Regions from separate parts of the Klebsiella sp. SYXHC3 genome, predicted to be linked through region 2. Evidence: predicted binding sites of a transcription regulator. Region 2 holds the regulator's gene; each other region holds the start of a gene.

Region 1 (7,937 bases), on a different contig from region 2:
GGTATGGAGGTTAAGGTCGATCTGATCAATACCCGCGATCGTCTACTGGCGTTCCTCGATCAGGAGATGTCCGATTCGCTCTCCTATCACTTCTGGAACAGCGGCGTGGTTATCCGCCATAACGAAGAGTACGAGAAAATCGAAGGCGTCGATGACGGCGTGATCATGCATCTGAAGTCTGGTAAGAAGCTGAAAGCTGACTGCCTGCTGTACGCCAACGGTCGTACCGGTAACACCGATACGCTGGCGCTGGAAAATATCGGTCTGCAAACCGACAGCCGCGGCCAGCTGAAAGTAAACAGCATGTATCAGACCGCCCTACCGCACATCTATGCCGTCGGTGACGTTATCGGTTATCCAAGCCTGGCGTCAGCGGCTTACGATCAGGGGCGCATCGCCGCGCAGGCGCTAATCAAAGGCGAAGCCTCCGCGCATCTGATTGAAGATATCCCGACCGGGATCTACACCATTCCGGAAATCAGCTCAGTGGGTAAAACCGAGCAGCAGCTAACCGCGATGAAGGTACCTTATGAGGTAGGTCGCGCACAGTTTAAACATCTGGCGCGGGCGCAAATCGTCGGTATGAGCGTGGGTACGCTGAAGATTCTGTTCCATCGCGAGACGAAAGAGATCCTCGGCATCCACTGCTTTGGTGAGCGCGCGGCCGAAATTATTCATATCGGCCAGGCGATTATGGAGCAGAAAGGCGGCGGTAACACCATTGAGTACTTCGTTAACACCACCTTTAACTACCCGACCATGGCCGAAGCCTATCGGGTAGCGGCGTTAAACGGCTTAAACCGCCTCTTTTAACGCCTTATCGAAGTGGCCATCCATAGTACTGCGGATGGCCTCCGCCAGATGCTCATAGCGGCTACGCAGCGGCGAACCAGGACGATAAACCAGCCCGATGGTGCGTCTTGGTTCCGGCTTAATGCACGGAATATAGACCACGCCATCGCGTTTTCTCTCCTGCGGCACCGCCAGCGCAGGCAGCAGTGTAATACCACTTCCGGCGGCAACCATGTTGCGCAGCGTTTCAAGGCTGGTCGCGCGGAAGTGGGTATCTTCGTCCGCACCCGCTTCAAAGCAGAAGCCCATCGCCTGGTCGCGCAGACAGTGTCCGTCTTCCAGCATCAACAGCTTTTCACCCGCTAAATCCGCCATCGGCACGCGATCGCGCTCTGCCCACGGGTGGTCTTCGTAGATAGCCAGCATCATCGGCTCATCGAACAGCGGCACTTCGATAAAGGCTTCACTCTCTTTGACCAGCGCGAGGATCGCGCAGTCGAGCTTACCGCTATCGAGCTGCGCCAGCAGCTGATGGGTTTGCGCCTCATGCAGATACATTTCCAGCTTCGGGAAAGTCTGATGCAGCATCGGAATTATGTGCGGCAGCAAATATGGCCCCACCGTCGGGATCAGGCCGATATGCAGCGGCCCGGACATGGTTTCCCCTTGCTGGCTTGCCATCTCCTTGAGCACTTTTACTTCGCGTAGCACGGTACGCGCCTGATCCACCAGCAGCAAACCCGCCTGAGTGAACAGAACCTTACGGCTGGTGCGCTCCAGTAACATCACCCCAAGTTCATCTTCCAGCTTGCGAATTTGTCCGCTGAGCGTGGGCTGACTGACGTGGCAGGAATCTGCCGCACGTCGGAAGTGGCGATGTTCAGCCAGCGCTACCAGGTATTCAAGATCGCGAATATTCATTATTCATCCTCCATCGCCACGATAGTCCATGGCGATAGATAGAATAGCAACGAACGATTATCCCTATCAAGTTTTCTGTTCAATAATAACCACAGAAACGAGGAGAACATCTGAAAATCATTGAGTCGCCTCACAGTTTCCCTACCCGAACAACTAAAGCCAACGTGAACTTTTGCGGACCTCGTGTCCGCTTTTTTTTGCGTAAAAAAGCCCGGGGATTACCCAGGCTCATTCAACATCGGTGTAATCTCTTACACTAGGCGCTGTCTGGCGTCGGCAATCGCCTGCGCCACCTGCTGCGGCGAGACGCCGCCTTTGGCCGCACGTTTATCAAGGCAGGACTGCAACGACAGGATCGGGTAGACGTCATCGCCGATAACGCTGCTGAACTTTTGCAAGTCGCTTAACGGTAAATCTTCCAGCGCTTTGCCCTGAGCAATCGCTTCAACCACCGCTTCACCGACGATATGGTGTGCTTCGCGGAACGGAACGCCTTTTGCCACCAGGTAATCCGCCAGCTCGGTAGCGTTGGCGTAACCCTGCTGCGCCGCTTCCGCACAGCGCGGACGTTTCACCTGGATACCGTCCAGCACCAGCGCCGCCATGTGCAGGCAGTCAAGCCAGGTGTCCAGCGCATCGAACAGCCCTTCTTTGTCTTCCTGCATATCTTTGTTGTAGGCCAGCGGTAGCCCTTTCAGGGTCATCATCATGCCGGTCAGCGCGCCCTGCACGCGGCCGCATTTACCGCGGATCAGTTCCAGCGCATCCGGGTTTTTCTTCTGCGGCATCAGCGACGAGCCGGAAGTAACGCGATCAGAGAGTTCAACAAAACCCGCTTCGCCGGTATTGAAGAAAATCAGATCTTCGGCAAAACGCGACAGGTGCACCATACCGATAGAGGCATCGGAAAGCAGTTCCAGCACGTGATCGCGATCGGAGACGCTATCGAGGCTGTTACGGGTCGCCGATGCGAAACCCAACCAACCGGCCAGCTGCTCACGGTCGATTTCATAAGCGGTTCCCGCCAGCGCGCCGCATCCCAGCGGGCTGACATCGAGGCGCTTGAGCGCGTCCTGCAGACGGCTTTCATCACGGGCCAGCATTTCAACGTAGGCCAGACACCAGTGCGCAAAAGTCACCGGCTGGGCGCGCTGCAGATGGGTATAACCCGGCATCACCGCATCCTGATTGTTGCCCGCGGTTTCCACCAGCGCGCTTTGCAGTTGGCGGGTCGCGGACAGCAGCTCGGTGACGGTCTCTTTACACCACAGCTTGAGATCGGTGGCGACCTGGTCATTACGGCTACGTCCGGTATGCAGTTTTTTGCCCAACTGGCCGACTTTATCGATCAGTTTCCCTTCGACCCAGCTATGGATATCTTCGGCATCGCTTTCAAGGATTTGCTGCGGGTTGGCGCGTACCTCTTCCAGCAAGACGTTCAGCGCCTCTTCCAGCTGCAGCTGCTCATCGGCGGTCAGTACGCCTACGGTTACCAGCGCTTTGGACCAGGCGACGGATCCCACGATATCCTGTTCCGCCAGACGATAGTCAAAGCGTAAAGAGTCGTTGAATTGTTTGAACCGCTGATCTGCTGCCTGTGTAAAACGCCCGCCCCAAAGTGCCATAACATGCTTCCTTTATTCGTGAGTTCTGCCGGGTCGCGCTGCGCTTACCCGGTCTACGGTCTTGTCGCCCCGGCAAGCAACGCGCCGCCGGGCATTCAATCTTAAGCCAAAATACGCGTACCGATCGGGGTACCGTTAAATAATGCCGGCAGCTGCTCGGCATGGCGCCAGGAAGCGATATCCACCGGGCGGCCCAGCTCGCGCGCCGCGTCCAGCGCCGCGTTCACTTTCACGATCATGCCGTCGGTAATAATGCCCTGTTCAATCAGTTGCTCGGCCCTGGAGGCGGTCATTTCCGCAATCCGCTGACCTTTACCGTCGAGAATGCCGCTAACATCGGACAGCAAGATAAGATCCGCGCCCAACGTCGCCGCCAGCGCCGTCGCCGCCTGATCGGCGTTGACGTTCATCAGTTGTCCTTCGTCGGTGACGCCAATCGAGCTCACGACAGGCAGGTAGCCGCCCGCCAACAGCGTATTGATAAGCGTCGGCGAGCCTGCCTGCGCTTTACCGACGTGGCCCAGTTCTTCATCCAACTGAGTCACCTTCACGCTATCGCCATCGCCGAGGAACAGCCCTACCGAGGAAAGACCATGCTTTTTCGCCCATGCCAGCAGCGTTTTATTGGCCGTTCCCGCCAGCGCGCCGGTAATGATGTCAATCTGATCGGCAGGCGTTACGCGCAGGCCATTTTTCTTTTTCACCGGCAGATTAAGCTGTTTCATCAGCTCATCCACCACGCAGCCGCCGCCGTGGACGATAACCAGCGGACGCTGGTGTGTTTCGCGGTAGTGCACCAAGGCGGTAAACAGACGTTCCAGCGCTTCTTCGCTATCCAACAACACGCCGCCAAGTTTGATAATCAATGGATTGTTCATCATCACACCTTAAATTAAAGACTGCGTCTCAGCGAAGCCGAAACGAATGTTAGCGCACTGCACGGCCTGCGCTGCCGCGCCTTTCAGCAGGTTATCCTCTGCGGCCACGACGATAATATGTTCGTCCTGGACGGCAAAACCGATATCACAGAATGGCAGCCCAACTACGTTTTTCAGCGCCGGTACGCCTTTATCGTATAAACGGACCAACGGCTTATTGGCATAGGCCTGCTGGAAGACATCAGCCACCTGATCTTTACTGACGCCCGGCTTCAGGCGGCAGGTAATGGTTTCCAGAATACCGCGTTTAAAATTGCCCAAATGGGGAGTGAAGATCACCTCTGCGCCCAGATGGGTAGAAATTTCCGGATGGTGGCGATGATTGAAAACACCGTACGGCTGCAGGCTGACTTCGCAGAAGCTATTGCTCATCGCCGCCTTACGCCCGGCGCCGCTAACGCCGCTGGTGGCGTTGATCACCGGCCATTGCTTCAGATCCAACAGACCGGCATCGATCAGCGGTTTTAACGCCAGCTGCGCCGCCGTCGGGTAGCAGCCAGGCACCGCGATCAAATTCGCCTCTTTCAATGCTTCTACGTTCCACTCCGCCAGACCGTATACCGCCTGCTTAAGCAGATCGGAATGCTGATGAGTGAAACCGTAGTATTTTTCGTAGAACGCGCAATCGTTGACGCGAAACGCGCCGGATAAATCGAACACCACGCAGCCCGCGGCCAAAAACTGCGGCGCCAGATCGTGGCTAACTTCATGCGCGGTGGCGAGGAACACTACATCCGCGCCGGCGCTAAATTCGCTGATATCGGACATTGCCTGCAGCGGCAGGTCGACAATACCTTTCAGCTGCGGATGTATATCGGAAATTAACTTTCCGGCATCATTGCTTTGCGCGGAGACGGTCAAAGCGGTTATGTTCATATGAGGGTGGCGATTTACATAGGCCACCAGCTCTGCGCCGGCATAGCCGCTAGCTCCCACGATCAGCGTATTTAGCATTGGAAGAGCATCTCCTTACATTCGATGGGTTTTATTGCGCTCAACGATATTGTATTTTTATTCACAAATACTGCATGAATATTGATACTATCATGACCTGAGGTGTGTCAACAATGAAAAACAATTTACCGCCCTTTATCGAGATTTACCGCGCATTGATCGCCACACCATCCATCAGCGCGACCGAAGAAGCGCTGGATCAAAGCAATGAGTCTTTAATCAATTTACTCGGCGGCTGGTTCCGCGATCTGGGCTTTAACGTCGAGATCCAGCCGGTACCTGAGACGCGCAATAAATTCAATATGTTGGCCAGCACTGGCCACGGCGCTGGCGGCCTGCTGCTCGCCGGGCATACCGATACCGTGCCTTTCGACGATGGTCGCTGGACCCGCGACCCGTTTACACTTACGGAGCACGACAACAAACTCTACGGGCTCGGCACCGCCGATATGAAAGGCTTCTTCGCGTTTATCCTCGATGCCCTGCGCGACGTTGACGTCAGTAAATTGAAAAAACCGCTGTATATTCTGGCCACCGCTGACGAAGAAACCAGCATGGCGGGCGCGCGCTACTTTGCCGAAACCACGCAACTGCGCCCGGATTGCGCCATCATCGGCGAGCCGACCTCTCTGCAGCCGGTGCGGGCGCATAAAGGCCACATTTCAACAGCGGTACGCGTACTGGGCCAGTCCGGCCACTCCAGCGACCCGGCGCGCGGCGTGAACGCTATTGAACTGATGCACGATGCGATTGGCCGCATCATGCAACTGCGCGATGATTTAAAAGAGCGTTACCACTATGCCGCTTTCACCGTGCCTTATCCGACGCTCAACCTGGGCGCCATTCACGGTGGCGATGCATCCAACCGCATCTGCGCCTGCTGCGAATTGCACATGGATATTCGTCCATTGCCGGGGATGACGCTTAACGACCTGAACGGCCTGCTGGATGAAGCGCTGGCGCCGGTCAGCGAACGCTGGCCGGGGCGTCTGACGGTCTCTGAGCTGCATCCGCCGATTCCAGGCTATGAATGCCCGCCGGACCACAAGTTGGTCGAAGTGGTTGAAAAACTGCTCGGCGCGCAGACCGAAGTGGTGAACTACTGCACCGAAGCGCCGTTTATCCAGACGCTGTGTCCTACGCTGGTGTTAGGACCGGGCTCCATCAACCAGGCCCACCAGCCGGATGAATATCTGGAGACGCGGTTTATTAAGCCGACGCGCGAGCTCATCACTCAGGTTGTCCATCACTTCTGCTGGCATTAATCGCTGCTAGTTTCCCGCCTTCACGTCCGGAGGCGGGAGAGTGACGATCGTCACACTTCCATAAGTAATGCTTATCCGCCGACCGCTGAGTTAACTTTCGCAAATTATCGCCATTTATTCGTTTGCTGAAGCGATTTCGCAGCAATTGACGCGGGGGTATTTACGTGGCTTTATAAAAGACGGGTTGCTTATCCACTGCTCAAATCACGGAGCGCCGGATATAACAAAATAAAATGAGATGGGGTGTCTGGGGTAACATGAACGAACAATATTCCGCTTTGCGTAGTAATGTCAGTATGCTCGGTAAGGTGCTGGGCGACACCATCAAGGATGCGTTAGGAGAAAACATTCTTGATCGTGTCGAAACTATCCGTAAGTTGTCCAAATCTTCTCGCGCGGGCAATGAAGCCAATCGCCAGGAGCTGCTCACCACGCTGCAAAACTTGTCCAACGACGAGCTGCTGCCGGTGGCGCGCGCCTTTAGCCAGTTCCTGAATCTGGCCAATACCGCTGAGCAATATCACAGCATTTCGCCCAACGGCGAAGCCGCCAGCAATCCGGAAGTTATTGCGCGTACCCTGAGAAAACTCAAAGACCAACCCAATCTCAACGAAGACACCATAAAAAAAGCGGTGGAATCCCTGTCGCTGGAGCTGGTATTAACCGCTCACCCGACCGAAATCACCCGCCGGACGCTGATCCACAAAATGGTGGAAGTGAACAACTGCCTTAAGCAGTTGGATAACAAAGATATCGCTGACTATGAGCACAACCAGCTGATGCGCCGCCTGCGCCAGCTGATCGCCCAGTCCTGGCATACCGATGAAATTCGTAAGCACCGCCCTTCTCCGGTCGATGAAGCCAAATGGGGTTTCGCGGTAGTTGAAAACAGCCTGTGGGAAGGCGTGCCGAACTATCTGCGCGAGCTGAACGAACAGCTGGAAGCCAACCTCGGTTACCAGCTACCGGTTGATTTTGTGCCGGTACGATTCACTTCCTGGATGGGCGGCGACCGTGACGGCAACCCGAACGTCACCGCCGATATCACCCGCCACGTGCTGTTGCTCAGCCGCTGGAAAGCGACCGATCTTTTCCTGAAAGATATCCAGGTGCTTATCTCCGAGCTGTCGATGGTCGAATGCACCGACGAGCTCCGCGATTTGGCGGGTGCGGAAGGCGCGCAAGAGCCGTATCGTTATCTGATGAAAAAGCTGCGTAGCCAGTTGATGGAGACCCAGGCCTGGCTGGAAGCGCGTCTGAAAGGGCAAAAACTGCCGAAACCGGCGGGGCTTATCACGCAAAACGAACAGCTGTGGGAACCGCTGTATGCCTGCTATAAATCGCTGCAGGCCTGCGGAATGGGCATCATCGCCAACGGCGAACTGCTCGATACCCTGCGCCGGGTGAAATCTTTCGGCGTACCGCTGGTGCGTATCGATATC
Region 2 (7,937 bases):
GATCAATAAGAAAAAAGCCTGCAATTGCTCCACAGGCAATTGGCGTTACGCGGTGGTATCAGGAAGGTAGCGCGTTAACATGTTCTCCATCGAGCGGATAATATGCTTGCGCATACGCTGGCGCGCCAGCTCTTCATTATGCTGCTCAAGTGCCTGTAAAATCTCTTTATGTTCGTGGATGGAGATAGCGGCATACTCCGCTTCGGTCACCTTGTACCCCATCGACAGTCCGTTCCACATATTACAAAGCAGCATCTTCATTTTTTCGTTGCCTGCGGCGTTCCAGATCTCCATATGGAAAGCCTGGTTCAGGTCGGAATATTCAGTGAAGTTATTATCGGCCAGCGCTTTTTCCGCTGAGTAGTGTACCTGGGCAATGCGCGAAATATCCGTGCCGGGACGGGAAGCTTTCGCCACCGCCTCGCTTTCCAGCAGCGCGCGAATTTCATAATGCTCGCGGATCGTCTGCTCGTTGATCCCCAACACCACCGCGCCTTTATTGGGGCGGACTTTAATCAGGCCATCGGCGGCTAAAATCTGAAACGCTTCGCGTACCGGCATGCTGGAAACGCCGACCATACGGGCAATGCCTTCGAGAGTTATCTCCTGCCCTTCCACTAAATCCCGCGAAAGAATCGCTTTGCGTAATACCGCCGCGACCTGCTCTTTCGCCGAAAGAAGCTTAATTTTCCCTAATTTAGGCTTCTGCACTTTCCCAATCCTTCATATGTTGACGCATAATTTCCGCAAGCATGAGGAAATAACGCTGTGTTGCCTGAGCAATATTGCCCGCATCGCCGCGGCTAATGGCTCCGGCCAGTTCATGTAGTATCAGTGCCGATTCCTGGCTATCGTCTTTCAGATACAGGATGACATAAGAGATATATCCATCCAAAAATTGCTGATAAGCCTTCGCCAGATAGCGGTTATCAAGATAGGAAATCAGCAACTGATGAAATTCCAGTTCGCGAGTTTTGTCGCCAGGCTGCGCCAGCGCTTGTGCGCGCCCGAGCAGCAATTCCCCCTGGTTTGCCGGCACCAGAGTGAACAATTCGGCAGCCATCACCGCGATCACGCGAAAAATTTGGCTAACATCATCAGGCACCAGTTTTGATACCTGCATATGGCGGTTAGGCAAGCGCACCAGAAAGCCCTCTTGTTCAAGGGACTGCAACGCTTCTCTAACCGGCATACGTGAAAGCCCTAGCTGCTCGGCAATACTCTCCTGCGCCAGCTCATCTCCCGCTTTCATCGCTCCGGACAGAATTTGATAGCGAATGATTTGCGTAATGTGGTCCCTGGTCTGCTTTCGTTCGATCTTTTTCACAACGTCCTCATTGCTTAGGGCTTAAGACGCGGGGATTTTAGCAGATTTAGCCGCCAGGCGGCGCATTCGGCAGGGATATGAGGCGATAAAAAAGCCGGAACGACGGTTCCGGCTTTTCTGCTAAGTAGACATTACTTATTCACGAAATCTTCGCCGAGGGCGATATCTTTCTTCAGCGTATCCAGCATGCCTTCCAGCGCCTGCTGTTCAAAAACGCTAAGTTTACCGATGGACTGGCGCTCTTCCACGCCATTTTTGCCCAACAGCAGCGGCTGCGAGAAGAAACGGGCATACTGGCCGTCACCTTCGACATAGGCACATTCAACCACGCCTTTTTCACCCTGCATTGCACGCACCAGTGAGAGCCCGAAACGCGCAGCGGCCTGGCCCATCGACAGCGTCGCCGATCCGCCGCCCGCTTTCGCTTCCACGACTTCCGTCCCGGCGTTTTGAATACGTTTGGTGAGATCCGCGACTTCCTGCTCACTAAAGCTGACGCCAGGGATCTGCGACAGTAAAGGCAGAATAGTGACGCCAGAGTGGCCGCCAATGACCGGAACTTCAACCTCTGTTGCCGACTTGCCTTTCAGCTCGGCGACAAAAGTATTAGAACGAATGATATCGAGGGTGGTAACGCCAAACAGTTTGTTTTTATCGTACACACCGGCTTTTTTCAGCACTTCGGCGGCGATAGCGACGGTGGTATTTACCGGGTTGGTGATAATACCGATGCAGGCCTGCGGACAGGTTTTTGCGATCTGCTGCACCAGGTTTTTAACGATACCGGCATTAACATTAAATAAGTCGGAACGATCCATGCCGGGCTTACGCGCGACGCCGGCGGAAATCAGCACCACATCAGCGCCTTCCAGCGCCGGGGTGGCATCTTCACCGGAGAAACCTTTGATTTTTACATCTGTGGGAATATGACTTAGATCTACCGCCACGCCCGGCGTAACCGGAGCGATGTCGTACAACGAGAGCTCTGAACCTGAAGGCAGTTGGGTCTTAAGTAGTAGGGCAAGCGCCTGGCCGATTCCACCAGCGGCGCCGAGGACTGCAACTTTCATCCTAAACTCCTTATTATGGTTAATATAGTCTTTCGTTATTCCGTCGCCTGGACCTTAATTCACAAGATGAACAATTACAATAATTATGGCTGAAGAATGCGGGGTACGCGCAATGATGCAGCAAATTCGCATTTTTCTTCCTGAGACTGGCCATCCAGCAAAGCCGTAGTACCGGATCGACTATTGGTTACAATACACCCAGCTCGCTCGGCAAAACAATATCAATTTCATAACATTTATTTCACTTTTACAGCGATTTACCCGCTGTGATGCAGGCATGTTCCTCATCAGGGTTATTTGCTAAAATATGCGCCTTTCATAACATTATTTACGCTATTCCTTTGCGGATTATTTGCATAAAAATGCACTTGTATGCATAATGATGTTGTTTTTACCACCATAATCTGGGTGACTTATGCGTAGTTCGGCAAAACAAGAAGAACTGGTTAAAGCGTTTAAATCGCTGCTTAAAGAAGAAAAATTCAGCTCGCAAGGCGAAATCGTTCAGGCGCTGCAGGAAGAAGGTTTCGAGAACATCAACCAATCGAAAGTTTCCCGCATGTTGACAAAGTTTGGCGCCGTTCGCACGCGTAACGCCAAAATGGAAATGGTCTACTGTTTGCCTGCCGAACTCGGCGTGCCGACGACCTCCAGCCCGCTGAAAAATCTGGTACTGGACATCGATTATAACGATGCGGTGGTGGTGATTCACACCAGCCCCGGCGCGGCGCAGCTGATCGCACGCCTGCTGGATTCCTTAGGCAAAGCCGAAGGTATTCTGGGTAGTATCGCGGGGGATGACACTATCTTTACCACCCCTGCCCGCGGTTTTTCCGTTAAAGATCTCTACGACGCGATTCTGGTCCTGTTCGAACAGGAACTCTAAGCGCTCCCCCTCTGGTTCCTGCCAGAGGGTTCTTCCCCGCAAAATGCTATCCCCCAAACCTTCAAATAAAGCAGCATTTTTTTAACATTTAGTGTGGTTTTCCACCTCTATACATTCCTTTACCGAATGATAACGGCTAAAGCGCACAAAAGATCAAATCGCAATATCTATTTGATTTAAATATAAATAATTATGACATTCACCCCATGAATGACATTTCTAATTCTTATACGTTATAAAAACGACATTTCTTGGAAATTATTTACACTGAAAACAATTAGCATGGTATTAATATTTTTGGTGATTAGTGTATACTTGATTTTGTGATGAGGGTCACGAAACAAAGCCCCCTAATAATAAAATTCGACGAGGTGAACATCATGAAAATCAAAACCACTGTAGCCGCACTCAGCATGCTATCCGTACTGTCCTTTGGCGCTTTCGCCGCTGATTCAATCAACAGCACTCAAGCGGAAAGCCGCCAGTCACTGGGCACCGTATCTATCGGCGCGGTAGGTTCTTCCCCGATGGATATGCATGAAATGCTGAACAAAAAAGCACAAGAAGAAGGTGCTTCTTCTTATCGCATTATCGAAGCTCGCACCGGCGACCATTGGCACGCCACTGCTGAACTTTATAAATAAGCTTTAACGATTGTCGGTCATTAACTGAAACAGTATCTCTTCAGCGGCCTGGGTTCATACGAAATCTCCCGCCGCTGCACATAAGGTTGGAGTCAAGATTATGAAAAGCGCAATTATCATCGCATCCCTGGGTCTGGCATCAGTTCTCTCTTTCGGCGCAAGCGCAGCCGTACAGCAAGTGAATGCCGATCAAGCACAAAACCTGCAACCAATGGGCACTATCTCTGTATCGCAAGTAGGTAGCGCGCCAATGGATATGCGCCAGGAACTCGCGGCTAAAGCCGAGAAAGAAGGCGCCAGCAGCTACCGCATTATTGAAGCTCGTACCGGCGACAGCTGGCACGCGACTGCTGAGTTGTACAAATAAACCCTCGTCGTCTTATCCGACGACTTGCCCCCGCCTGCCGGGGGCTTTTTTATGCCCAACGGGCATTGAAACGTAGTTGTCCTTCCAGCTCCTCTTCCGCTTCATCGAACAGCAAAATTAACGCGCCAAAGCGACGACGCTGTTTTTCATCCAGATGGACAAATTCAATCTCCAGCGGGAACGGTAAGCGCCCTCCCGTCACCGCGCTCCACAGCGCGTCAAGGTTATCCACCTGCTTATCCGGTAGCGCGAAGGCGCGGGAAAACTCACGATAGAAATCCTGTTGCTCAGCTATTTCATCAAAATCAAAGGTATAAATAGTCATTGCCCGCCGCCCCTTCCGCTCTGTCCCTCTACACCAAATAAGTATAGCGATAAAAAAACCGACGCCGGGGCGTCGGTTCGCAGGTTAGCTATTGGTGAGCACGTGCTGATATTTTTTCAGCATATCCACCAGCCGTCGCACCGGTTCAGTGACCTGGGGCGAAGCCTGCCAGTGAAGGAGTTTTTCCTGATAAACATCAAGCTCTTCCAGCAGACGGGTAAAGTAACGGCGGCGCTTATCGTCGCTGCCGGCGGAGATAACGTGATCGGCGGTTCGCCGCAGCTGGCGGTGGAAGGCCGACAGATCCTCGTTTACCGGTACCGGGGCATCGCGTAGACGCTGGTGCGCGATAATCAGCGTCAACGCTAACCGAAAGCGGGCGATATCGCCGGGAAACTTGTTCAGCAGTAAAAACAGCTGTTGATACAGCGCCGGCAAATGGTTCTCTTTTCGCCTTGCGCTGTTAGTAGTGAGCGAAGAGACCGCCGCCGAGACGAACTGGTTCAATAACACCCGTCCGGTGCGTGCCTGCGAGTTATCACGCACTAACAGAATCACCATCAGCGCGAGGAAACAGCCGACAATCTGCCCCAGGGCGCTATCGAGGAACTGGCTAAACTGGAACTGCATCGGGTTATCCAGCACCAAAATGTTGATGGTGCTCGCTAAAGCCCCCAGCGATCCCAACCGCCGCTTTTGTACCTCAATGCCGATAAAGAACGCCATCGCGGCAAGGCTGATACACAATAGCAGCATGCTCTGTTGCGTCGCAGGCATGACGACAAGGAAGAACAGCGCGCCGAGCGGTAAAGCGGCAAGGGTGCCATAGAGGAAGTCTAAGGCCACCATCCGCGGGTTAGGCAGACGCATCGCCAGCGCGGTCACCACGGCAATCATGACCATCGCCCCGCTACCGGATGTCCAGCCGGTCCATAGCCAGAACAGGGTGCCGAGAATACAGGAAATGGAGGTTCGCCAGAAGTTAACCATCGCGTGGTGACGTTCGGCGGACTCAACCTTCACCACCGTCTCGCCGCGTAGAACTTCATCTTCAATACGGCTGATTTTGGTGTTGCCAACCACGCCGCGCTTGAGCAGCAGGTAACGCGTCGCCGCGCCGACCCAGCTATAAATAGTGACCGGCGTATTGTGTTCACCTTTCCATGTCAGGAAGCGGCGCATACGCTTAAGCTGTTGATGCACATCCTGTACCGTTTCCACTGGCTCAGCGAACAGCTCGCGGTAGTCGTCAGTCACCATCTCCGGGCGTGAGTTCTGGATCAGATAGGTTTCGCAGGCCTGAGTAATCAGCGTCAGCGATAGCGTGTTGATCGCCTTTAGCCGCTGGTTTACCTTCGACCAGCGCGAAGATTCCATGATCAGATTGCCGCGCATTCCTTCCAGTGCGGCAGTACGGCGCACCAGCGCTCCCCAGGCTTTGTCCACCACCTCGCTATCGCCATGGGCGACACAAAGCTGCATCAGGCGATACTGATCCAGTAGCAGGTTATCCAGTTCGAGGTCGATCTCTTTTTTGATGGAGCGCGGGGAAAATAGCAGGTCAGCGACGATGGCGCTGACGATCCCGATGACGATTTCGCTACAGCGCTCAACGGCAAACTGCGGCGCCAGCATCGGGTCGGTATGAATGGTGATGATGATAATCAGCGCCGTATAACCCGCCAGCCCCCAGGCGTAGGAGTTTTCCACCTTCACCAGCGAGGAGATCCAGGTGCAGAAACCGGCCCAGAGACAGCAGACCAGCATCATCAATAGCGGCGCGCGGATCATGAGGATAATGATCGCCAGCGCGGCAATACAGCCGATAAACGTCCCGGCAATACGCAACATTCCACGGTAACGAATCGCCCCGGAATAGGGTTCACCGCCGGCGGCAAATGCCGGGCCGGCGGTCACGATAGCCGCGGTCAGTACGGCCCAGCGCGGCGTCTCAAGCTGAAAATGAAAGCCGACAAACAGCGCCAGCACCACCGCGCATGCAAGCTTAATCGCAAAGCGGAGATGCCGGGGAGCAATGGTATAGGTCCCCATGGCGATTAACCAAACTCACGTAAGCGCATGGCGACTTTCTGGAAGAAGTTGGCCTGGCTGGCGTCGCGATCTTCTTTACCGGTAATGACGACGGTTGCGGTGGTGCCCGACGGCCAGAGGTTGCCCTGCTGCTGGTCAAGACGAATACGTACCGGCACGCGCTGCGCCAGACGCACCCACTCAAGGTTGGAGTCAACAGAGGCCATCCCTTTTGTATCGCTGCTGCTACTGGCGTTAGTCACGCCCGCGGCAACGCTGTCAACGGTACCTTTTATCACCTTACTACTGCCGAGCGGAGTGATTTCGGCGCGATAACCCGGACGCACGCCTTCCAGCTTAGTCTCTTCCAGGTATGCCATCACGTAGAAGGTATTTTGTTTCACCAAAGCGACCGCGGTCGAACCGCGGGTTATGAATTCGCCGGCGTAGACGTTCAGGTTGGTCACCCAGCCGTCGGCCGGCGCGCGAATCACCGTGCGTTCGAGATCCAGTTTGGCTAAATCGCGGCTGGCCACCGCTTTCGCCAGCTGATGCTCTACGGTTTGCAGCACGTTGTTGGCCTGGTCAATCTCTTCGCGCGACATCGCCTGCACGCCGAGCTTGTTACGGCGCCCGGCTTCAACGCGTTTTTCCTGAGCCAGCGTCTGGTAATAGGAGACATCGGCTTGCGCCTCCGCCAGCGCTTTTTGGTAACGAGGTTGGTCAATAACGAACAATACCTGGTCTTTCTTAACCAGTTGGTTATCCTTGACATTCACCTGTGAAATGAGCCCGGACACATCCGGGGCGATGGCGACGATATCGGCGCTAAAGCGCGCATCGCGCGTCCACGGCGACGCGGTGTAGTACACCCATGCGCGAAAAATAGCGATAAACGCCAGAATAACCAGTATCACAGTGATGGCAGTACGCAGGATATTTCTTGTTAGTGTTTTCACATCGACCTCAAACGAACAAGCGCGATATCAGATAAAACAGACAGCAATACAGCGCAGTATTAAACAGTGCAGGGTGCCAGACAAAATCATAAATACCGGTCGGAACCAGCAAACGGTGCACCAGCCAGAAGATGGCTAGCGACAATAGCAGCTCAAAGAAGATCGGCGGAAACGATAAGCCGAAAATCACTATGACAGGAAACAGACTCATGATGACCTTGATAAGAAGCGTACAGGTGGTAGCGTGATGCGTTTATTATGTAGCTAACTATATATTAACGTAACAATTGCAGCCTTATCTATAATATGTGATCTAAATCACTTTTAA
Region 3 (7,937 bases), on a different contig from region 2:
CAACTGATTGAAGACGAATCCCGCCTGCGTTATCAGGCCTGCGCCGACTTCTGGCGTCGCCACTGTTATCCGCTGCCGCGCGATATCGCCGCGGTGATCCATGAACAGTGGAAAGGACCACGCGATCTGCTCAAGGCGATCGACCGCTGGCTGCAGGGCGAAGCGCCGCAGCTAAAATCGCCGCCGCCGGCGGAAGAGACGCTGGCAAGCCGCCATCAGCAAATCCTGGAACGTATCAATGCGCTGAAGCAGCAGTGGCGGGAGCAGGTTAGCGAAATTGAAAACGTGCTGGAAAACTCAGGGCTCGATCGCCGCAAGTTCAACCGCGGCAACCAGGGCAAGTGGATCGAAAAGGTCAGCGCCTGGGCGCAGGAAGAAACGCTGAGTTATCAGTTGCCTGATGCGCTGGAAAAATTCTCGCAACCGTTCCTCATTGAGCGCACCAAAGACGGCGGCGAACCACCGTTGCATCCGTTATTCAGCGCGGTAGAGGCGCTGCTCGCCTCACCGCTTACCTTAAACGATCTGGTTATCGCCAGGGCGATGGTGGAGATCCGCGAAGCGGTCGCCCGCGAAAAGCGGCGTCGAGGCGAACTGGGCTTTGACGACATGCTCAGCCGCCTTGACGACGCGCTGCGCGGCGACAGCGGCGAAGCGTTGGCCAGCGCTATTCGTCAGCGTTTTCCGGTGGCGATGATCGATGAGTTCCAGGATACCGACCCGCAGCAGTATCGTATCTTCCGCCGCATCTGGCGTCGCCAGCCGGATACGGCCCTGCTGCTGATTGGCGACCCGAAACAGGCGATTTACGCCTTCCGCGGCGCCGATATTTTCACCTATATGAAAGCGCGTGGTGATGTCGCTGCCCACTATACGCTGGATACCAACTGGCGTTCGGCGCCGGGCATGGTACAGAGCGTAAATCGTCTGTTCGGCCTGAGTGATAATCCATTCATGTTCCGCGAGATCCCATTCTTGCCGGTGAAGCCAGCCGCTAAAAATCAGACGTTGCGCTTTACCATTGATGAGAAGCCGATCCCGGCGATGAACATGTGGTTAATGCCTGGCGAAGCCGTCGGTTCTGGCGATTATCAGTCTTTTATGGCGCAATTGTGTGCGACGCAGATCCGCGACTGGCTCAGTGCCGGCCAGCAGGGGCGCGCGCTGCTGTGGCGCGGCGAAAAAGCCGAGCCGGTGCGCGCCTCCGATATCACCGTGCTGGTGCGTAACCGTCTCGAAGCGGCGCTTATTCGCGATGCGCTGCAGCTCTTGTCGATCCCGTCGGTCTATCTCTCAAACCGCGACAGCGTTTTTGAAACCCCGGAAGCGCAGGAATTACTGTGGGTTCTACAGGCGGTACTGGCGCCAGAGCGTGAAAACACGCTACGCAGCGCGCTGGCGACGTCGATGTTTGGCCTTAATGCGCAGGATATCGAAAACCTCAATCAGGATGAACGTGCCTGGGATGCGCTGGTAGAGGAGTTCAGTGAATACCGGCAGATCTGGCGCCAGCGTGGCGTGATGCCAATGCTGCGCGCGCTGATGGGGGCGCGTCATATTGCCGAAAACCTGCTGGCGACCCACGGCGGCGAACGCCGTTTGACCGATATTTTGCATATCAGCGAATTGTTACAAGAGGCGGCTAATCAGCTGGAGAGCGAGCACGCGCTGGTGCGCTGGCTGACGCAACATATCGCCGAGCCGGACAGCAATGCTTCCAGCCAGCAGATGCGTCTGGAGAGCGATAAGCATCTGGTGCAAATCGTCACTATCCACAAATCAAAAGGACTGGAATATTCGCTGGTCTGGCTGCCCTTTATCGCGCGCTTTCGCAAACAGGATCAGGCGTTCTATCACGACCGCGATTCCTTTGCTGCGGTACTCGACCTCGGAGAGGGGGAGAATAGCCTTGAGCTGGCGGAAGCCGAGCGTCTGGCGGAGGATTTACGCCTGTTGTACGTCGCGCTAACCCGCGCGGTGTGGCACTGCAGTCTCGGGGTCGCGCCGTTAAGTACTCGCCGAAGCGATAAACCTGGCAACAGCGATTTTCATCACAGCGCCCTCGGCCGTCTACTGCAGGACGGCGAACCGATGGACGCGGCGGGATTGACCGCGCGGCTACAGGCATTATGCCACGATGATATTGCGCTATGTATTCCCGATACCATGGACCAGACGCCGTGGCAGGCGCCGGAAAACGCGCTACCGTCGCTTTCGGCGCGGACGGTTGAACGCCAGGTGAGTGACGACTGGCGGGTGACCAGTTATTCCGGCCTACAGCAACATGGTTCCAGCGCCGGTCAGGAGCTGCTACCGCGTCTCGATATCGACGCCGCGGGCGTTGGCGAGGTGGCGGAAGAGCCGCAGCTCACGCCTCATCAGTTCCCACGCGGCGCGTCGCCGGGGACTTTCCTGCATAGCCTGTTTGAGGATCTCGATTTCAGTCAGCCGGTACCGGTTAACTGGATGGCGCAAAAACTACAGTTGCACGGTTTTGGCGAAGAGTGGGCGCCGGTGTTGAGCGAATGGCTGGACGGCGTGCTGCGAACACGCCTGCCGGGCGCTGAAATCGCCCTGAATCAGCTGGGCATGCGGGATAAACAGGTGGAAATGGCCTTCTATCTACCGATTGAACAACCGCTGGATCCGCTGCAGCTGGACGCGCTGATCCGCCGCTATGATCCGCTGTCGGCTGATACCCCGGCGCTCGATTTCCGCCAGGTCCGCGGCATGCTGAAAGGGTTTATCGATCTGGTATTTCGTCATGATGGTCGTTATTACCTGTTGGACTACAAATCTAACTGGCTGGGCGAAGACCGCGAAGCCTATACCCAGCAGGCGATGATCCAGGCGATGCGCCTGCATCGTTATGATCTGCAGTACCAGCTGTATAGCCTGGCGCTGCACCGTTATCTGCGTCACCGTATTGCCGATTATCACTACGAGCGGCACTTTGGCGGCGTCATTTATCTCTTTTTACGCGGCATGGACGGGCAGGAAGGCGGGCAGGGGATCTTTACCACCCGCCCGGCGCAGCCGCTGATTGACGGCCTCGACGCGCTATTTGCCGGTGTTACCCTGGAGGTGGACTCATGACCATGGATGAACTGCTGCTGGCCGCCGCCGAGCAGCGTTTGCTGCGACCGCTGGACGTACAGTTTGCGCTGATGGTGGCGCAGGATGCCCCTCCGGCAGTGAAGCTGGCCGCCGCGCTGTTGAGCCGGGATGCCGGAGAAGGTCATGTCTGCCTGCCGCTGTCGCGCCTCAACGCTGAAGAAGCGCTAAGCGGCAAGGCCGGCGAGATCCGCGACCAGTTGCTGGCGATGGCCGGAGAGCCGCAGGACTGGCCTCAATTGTTGCTTTCTTCGTCAGCGGTGAGCCGCGGCGACGAACCGACGCCGATGATTTTATGTGGTGACAGGCTGTACCTGAACCGCATGTGGCGTAATGAACTCACCGTCGCCCGCTTTTTTAATGAGACGAACCGGGTACTGGAGGTTGATGAAGGACGGTTAACGGCAACTCTGAATGAACTCTTTCCTGCGACCGACGATATCGACTGGCAAAAAGTCGCTGCGGCGGTGGCGCTGACCCGGCGCATTTCGGTGATCTCCGGCGGTCCCGGCACTGGCAAGACCACTACCGTCGCGAAGCTGCTGGCGGCGCTGATTCAGATCAACGACACGCCGCGCTGTCGAATTCGGCTGGCGGCGCCGACCGGCAAAGCCGCAGCGCGCCTGACGGAGTCCCTTGGGGCGGCGTTAAGAAAACTTCCGCTTAGCGATGAGCAAAAAGCGCTGGTTCCCGCCGATGCCAGTACCTTGCATCGCCTGCTGGGGGCGCAGCCCGGCAGCCAACGCATGCGCTACCACGCCGGGAACCCGCTGCATCTGGATGTGCTGGTGGTCGATGAAGCCTCAATGATCGACTTACCGATGATGTCGCGCCTGATTGATGCTTTGCCGGAACATGGGCGGGTGATTTTTCTCGGCGACCGTGACCAGCTTGCCTCCGTGGAAGCCGGGGCGGTGCTTGGCGACATCTGTGCTTGGGCGACATCCGGTTATACCGCGGCGCGAGCGCAAGAATTGTCGCGTTTGACCGGCGCAACGGTGCCGGCGGGGGAGGGGCAGATCGCCGGGGCGTTGCGCGATAGCCTGTGCCTGTTGCAAAAAAGCTACCGCTTTGGCAGCCATTCCGGTATTGGCAGCCTGGCGCGGGCGGTCAATGCCGGTGCGCGCGCAGAAGTGAAAGCAACGTTACGCCAGCAGTTTGAGGATATCGTTCTGCAGCCGCTCAGCACCACCGAGGAGTATGAAGCGATGCTGATGGCGGCACAGGAGGGCTACGGTCGTTATCTGCAACTGCGCCGCGAGCAGGCCGCGCCGGAGCAGATGATTGCCGCCTTCGGCGAATTTCAGCTGCTGTGCGCGCTGCGTGAAGGGCCTTACGGGGTAAGCGGCGTGAATGAACAGCTGGAGCAGATGCTCCACCGTAAGCGGGCGATTACGCTACCGCGCCATTCACGCTGGTACGATGGCCGCCCGGTGATGATTTCCCGTAACGATAGCGCGCTGGGGCTGTTTAACGGTGATATTGGTATTGCGCTGGAAAGGGACGGCGAACTTCGCGTGTGGTTCCCAATGCCGGATGGCAGCATTAAATCGGTGCAGCCAAGCCGCCTGCCGGAACATGATACCGCCTGGGCAATGACGGTGCATAAGTCCCAAGGGTCGGAGTTCGATCATGCGGCGCTGATCTTGCCTTCTCGTAGCGTGCCGCTGGTGACCCGCGAGCTGGTTTATACCGCGATTACCCGCGCCAAACGGCGCCTGTCGCTTTACGCCGACGAGCAGGTGCTGGCGCAAGCCATCGTGACGCGCACCGAACGGCGCAGCGGCCTGGCGGAGATTTTCGCGCATGGCGGAAAGCCCGGATAAGGCGCAGCCGCCATCCGGGGGAGCCCTGCTGGCGCTACGTTGCGATGTCGTCGGGTAGCCCGGATAAGGCGCAAGCCGCTATCCGGGGAGTTATCCGTCAGCCCAGGTCTGCCATCAATACCTTCGAACGGCGCTGATAGTTGTACATCTGTTTTTTACTCTCCGGCAGCAAATCAATATCCACCGGGGTGAAGCCGCGTTCCTGGAACCAGTGGATACTGCGGGTGGTCAACACGAATAGCTTGCTGAGCCCCATCTGCTTCGCTTGGGCGGCGATACGGCTCAGCAGTACCTCGCCGCGTGACGAACTACGGTAATCCGGATGCACCGCTACGCAGGCCATTTCGCCGATTTTCTCTTCCGGGAACGGATAGAGCGCGGCGCAGGCGATGGTGGTGTTATCGCGCTGGATGATGGTGAATTTATCAATCTCCATTTCCAGCTGTTCGCGCGAGCGGCGCACCAGAATGCCTTGCTGCTCCAGCGGGCTGATAAGATCGAGGATGCCGCCGATATCGTTAATGGTTGCCCGGCGGATCTGCTCGGCGCTTTCCATGACGATCTGCGTACCGATACCGTCACGTGAGAATAGCTCCTGCAGCAGCGCGCCATCTTCCTGATAGCTAATTAAATGGCAGCGACGCACGCCACTGCGGCAGGCTTTCACCGCCCCGCGCAGGAAGCGTACGGTACCGGAATTATAATCTTCTTCCGCTTCCAGCTCCTCTACCCGCGCCTGCGCCTCGTTAGGGAACAGCTCGGAAACGATCTCGCCGTGCTGGTCGTAGACCCCCTGCGACGAGCAGAAGCCGATCATCTTTTCAGCTTTCAGCTTTACCGCCAGTTGGGTGGCTATCTCTTCAGAAGTGAGGTTGAAGCTCTCGCCGGTGACGGATACCGCGACCGGGCCCATGAGCACGATTGCGCCGCTGTCCAGTTGGCGATGAATGGCTTCTTCATCGATGCGGCGAATACGGCCGCTGTGGCAGTAATCGACGCCATCATCGACGCCAAGAGGTTGAGCAATAATAAAATTGCCGCTCACCACGTTGATATGTGCCCCCTGCAGGGGCGTATTGCCGAGGCTCATCGACAGGCGGGCGGTAATTTCTAACTGCAGCATACCGGCGGCCTGCTTCACCAGCTCAAGGGTTTTGGCGTCGGTGACGCGGGTCTGCTTGTGATAAACCGGCTCGTGGTGATGTTCCGCGAGGTTGGCGTCAATTTGCGGGCGCGCGCCATAGACCACCACCAGGCGAATACCGAGGCTATGCAATAAGCCAATGTCATTGACTATGCTGGAAAAGTTATCGTGCTCGATGGCTTCTCCGCCCAGCATGATGACAAACGTTTTTCCCCGGTGCGCGTTTATATAGGGAACAGAATGGCGGAATCCCTCGACCAGTTCAGTGCGACGCTCCTTCACCATGACAAACCCTCAGTGCATGATTATTCGTAATAAATGTATTTTTATTCTGTTTTGCTTCGTGGCGCAACCCCTAATTTGTCACTAATTTGCGAAAACATTGTGACAAAACCTTGGGTGTCAAAGTTTGTTTACCCTTTTATAGATGACAGGTTATGCGGCTTTGGTTAAAGTTTCTGGTCAATCTGTTCATTTTGGCTTCAAACACGTTTTTTTGCTTGGGAGTGGCATGTCGGGATACAAGTCGGGATTAAGCCGCCGTCGTTTTTTACAAGGGGCTGGCGCCATGTGGTTAATGAGTGTGAGTCCGGTCGGTTTGGCCGCCGCCGCGCAGGTAGTCGCGGTGCGTATCTGGCCGTCGTCGACTTACACCCGCGTCACGGTGGAATCCAATCATGTACTGAAATATCGGCAGTTTGCGTTAAGCAATCCTGAGCGAGTGGTGGTTGATATTGAAGGCGTTAACCTGAATTCGGTTCTGAAAGGGATGGGCGGGCAGATCCGCGACGACGACCCGTATATCAAATCCGCGCGCGTGGGCCAGTTCGACCCACAGACCGTGCGGATGGTGTTTGAACTGAAACAAAACGTCAAACCGCAGCTGTTTGCGCTGGCGCCGGTCGCCGGTTTTAAAGAGCGTCTGGTGATGGATCTTTATCCCTCTACGGCCACCGATGTGCAGGATCCGCTGCTGGCGCTGCTGGAAGATTACAACAAAGGCGATCTGGAACGTCAGGTACCGCCGGCAGAAAGCGGGCCGCAGCCGGGGAAAGCCGGGCGCGATCGTCCTATCGTTATCATGCTCGATCCCGGCCACGGTGGTGAAGACTCCGGCGCGATTGGTAAATACCGAACTCGTGAGAAAGACGTGGTGCTGCAGATTGCCCGTCGATTGCGCGCGCTCATTGAGCGTGAAGGTAATATGAAGGTCTATATGACCCGTAACGAAGACGTGTTTATTCCGTTGAAGGTGCGTGTCGCCAAGGCGCAGAAGCAGCGTGCCGACCTGTTCGTTTCGATTCACGCCGACGCCTTTACCAGCCGTCAGCCGAGCGGCTCTTCGGTGTTCGCGCTCTCGACCAAGGGCGCTACCAGTACCGCCGCGAAATACCTCGCGCAAACGCAGAACGCCTCGGATTTAATCGGCGGCGTCAGCAAGAGCGGCGATCGTTACGTCGACCACACCATGTTCGATATGGTGCAGTCATTGACCATCGCCGACAGCCTGAAATTTGGTAAAGCGGTGTTGCAAAAAATGGGCAATATCAACAAGCTGCATAAAAATCAGGTGGAGCAGGCGGGCTTTGCGGTACTGAAGGCGCCGGATATTCCTTCGATTCTGGTCGAAACGGCCTTTATCAGTAACGTCGAAGAAGAGCGTAAACTGAAGACCGCGAAATTCCAGCAGGAAGTGGCGGAGTCGATTCTGGCGGGGATCAAAGCCTACTTTGCCGATGGGGCGACGTTGGCCAGACGTGGATAAAAAAATAGCGCCTTCGGGCGCTTTTTTTTATAACGGTATTTACGGACGGCAGAAACAAAAAAACACCCTTAAGGGTGTTCATTGTGTT

What was found. The regulator ArgR, encoded in region 2, controls arginine synthesis, uptake and breakdown. The targets are predictions, from matches to a motif close to ANTGAATAAAAATACANT.
Region 1: a site for ArgR is predicted at 5,279-5,296, ahead of argC (N-acetyl-gamma-glutamyl-phosphate reductase). Genes of this name have one in related genera too.
Region 3: a site for ArgR is predicted at 6,402-6,419, ahead of argA (amino-acid N-acetyltransferase). Genes of this name have one in related genera too.

What each region holds. Positions count from the first base shown of each region.
Region 1 covers NZ_JBXUNG010000015.1:69,370-77,306, reverse strand. The annotation lists gene sthA (Si-specific NAD(P)(+) transhydrogenase) at 1-813, shown strand, start outside; gene oxyR (DNA-binding transcriptional regulator OxyR) at 796-1,713, opposite strand; gene argH (argininosuccinate lyase) at 1,965-3,338, opposite strand; gene argB (acetylglutamate kinase) at 3,440-4,216, opposite strand; gene argC (N-acetyl-gamma-glutamyl-phosphate reductase) at 4,226-5,230, opposite strand; gene argE (acetylornithine deacetylase) at 5,344-6,495, shown strand; gene ppc (phosphoenolpyruvate carboxylase) at 6,753-7,937, shown strand, end outside.
Region 2 covers NZ_JBXUNG010000017.1:29,444-37,380, reverse strand. The annotation lists gene AC2CGP_RS23825 (GntR family transcriptional regulator) at 46-711, opposite strand; gene AC2CGP_RS23820 (GntR family transcriptional regulator) at 698-1,327, opposite strand; gene mdh (malate dehydrogenase) at 1,459-2,397, opposite strand; gene argR (transcriptional regulator ArgR) at 2,813-3,283, shown strand; gene yhcN (peroxide/acid stress response protein YhcN) at 3,664-3,927, shown strand; gene yhcN-B (DUF1471 family stress response protein YhcN-B) at 4,028-4,294, shown strand; gene AC2CGP_RS23795 (barstar family protein) at 4,344-4,619, opposite strand; gene aaeB (p-hydroxybenzoic acid efflux pump subunit AaeB) at 4,704-6,671, opposite strand; gene aaeA (p-hydroxybenzoic acid efflux pump subunit AaeA) at 6,677-7,609, opposite strand; gene aaeX (p-hydroxybenzoic acid efflux pump operon protein AaeX) at 7,617-7,820, opposite strand.
Region 3 covers NZ_JBXUNG010000004.1:76-8,012, reverse strand. The annotation lists gene recB (exodeoxyribonuclease V subunit beta) at 1-3,096, shown strand, start outside; gene recD (exodeoxyribonuclease V subunit alpha) at 3,093-4,940, shown strand; gene argA (amino-acid N-acetyltransferase) at 5,038-6,369, opposite strand; gene amiC (N-acetylmuramoyl-L-alanine amidase AmiC) at 6,596-7,849, shown strand.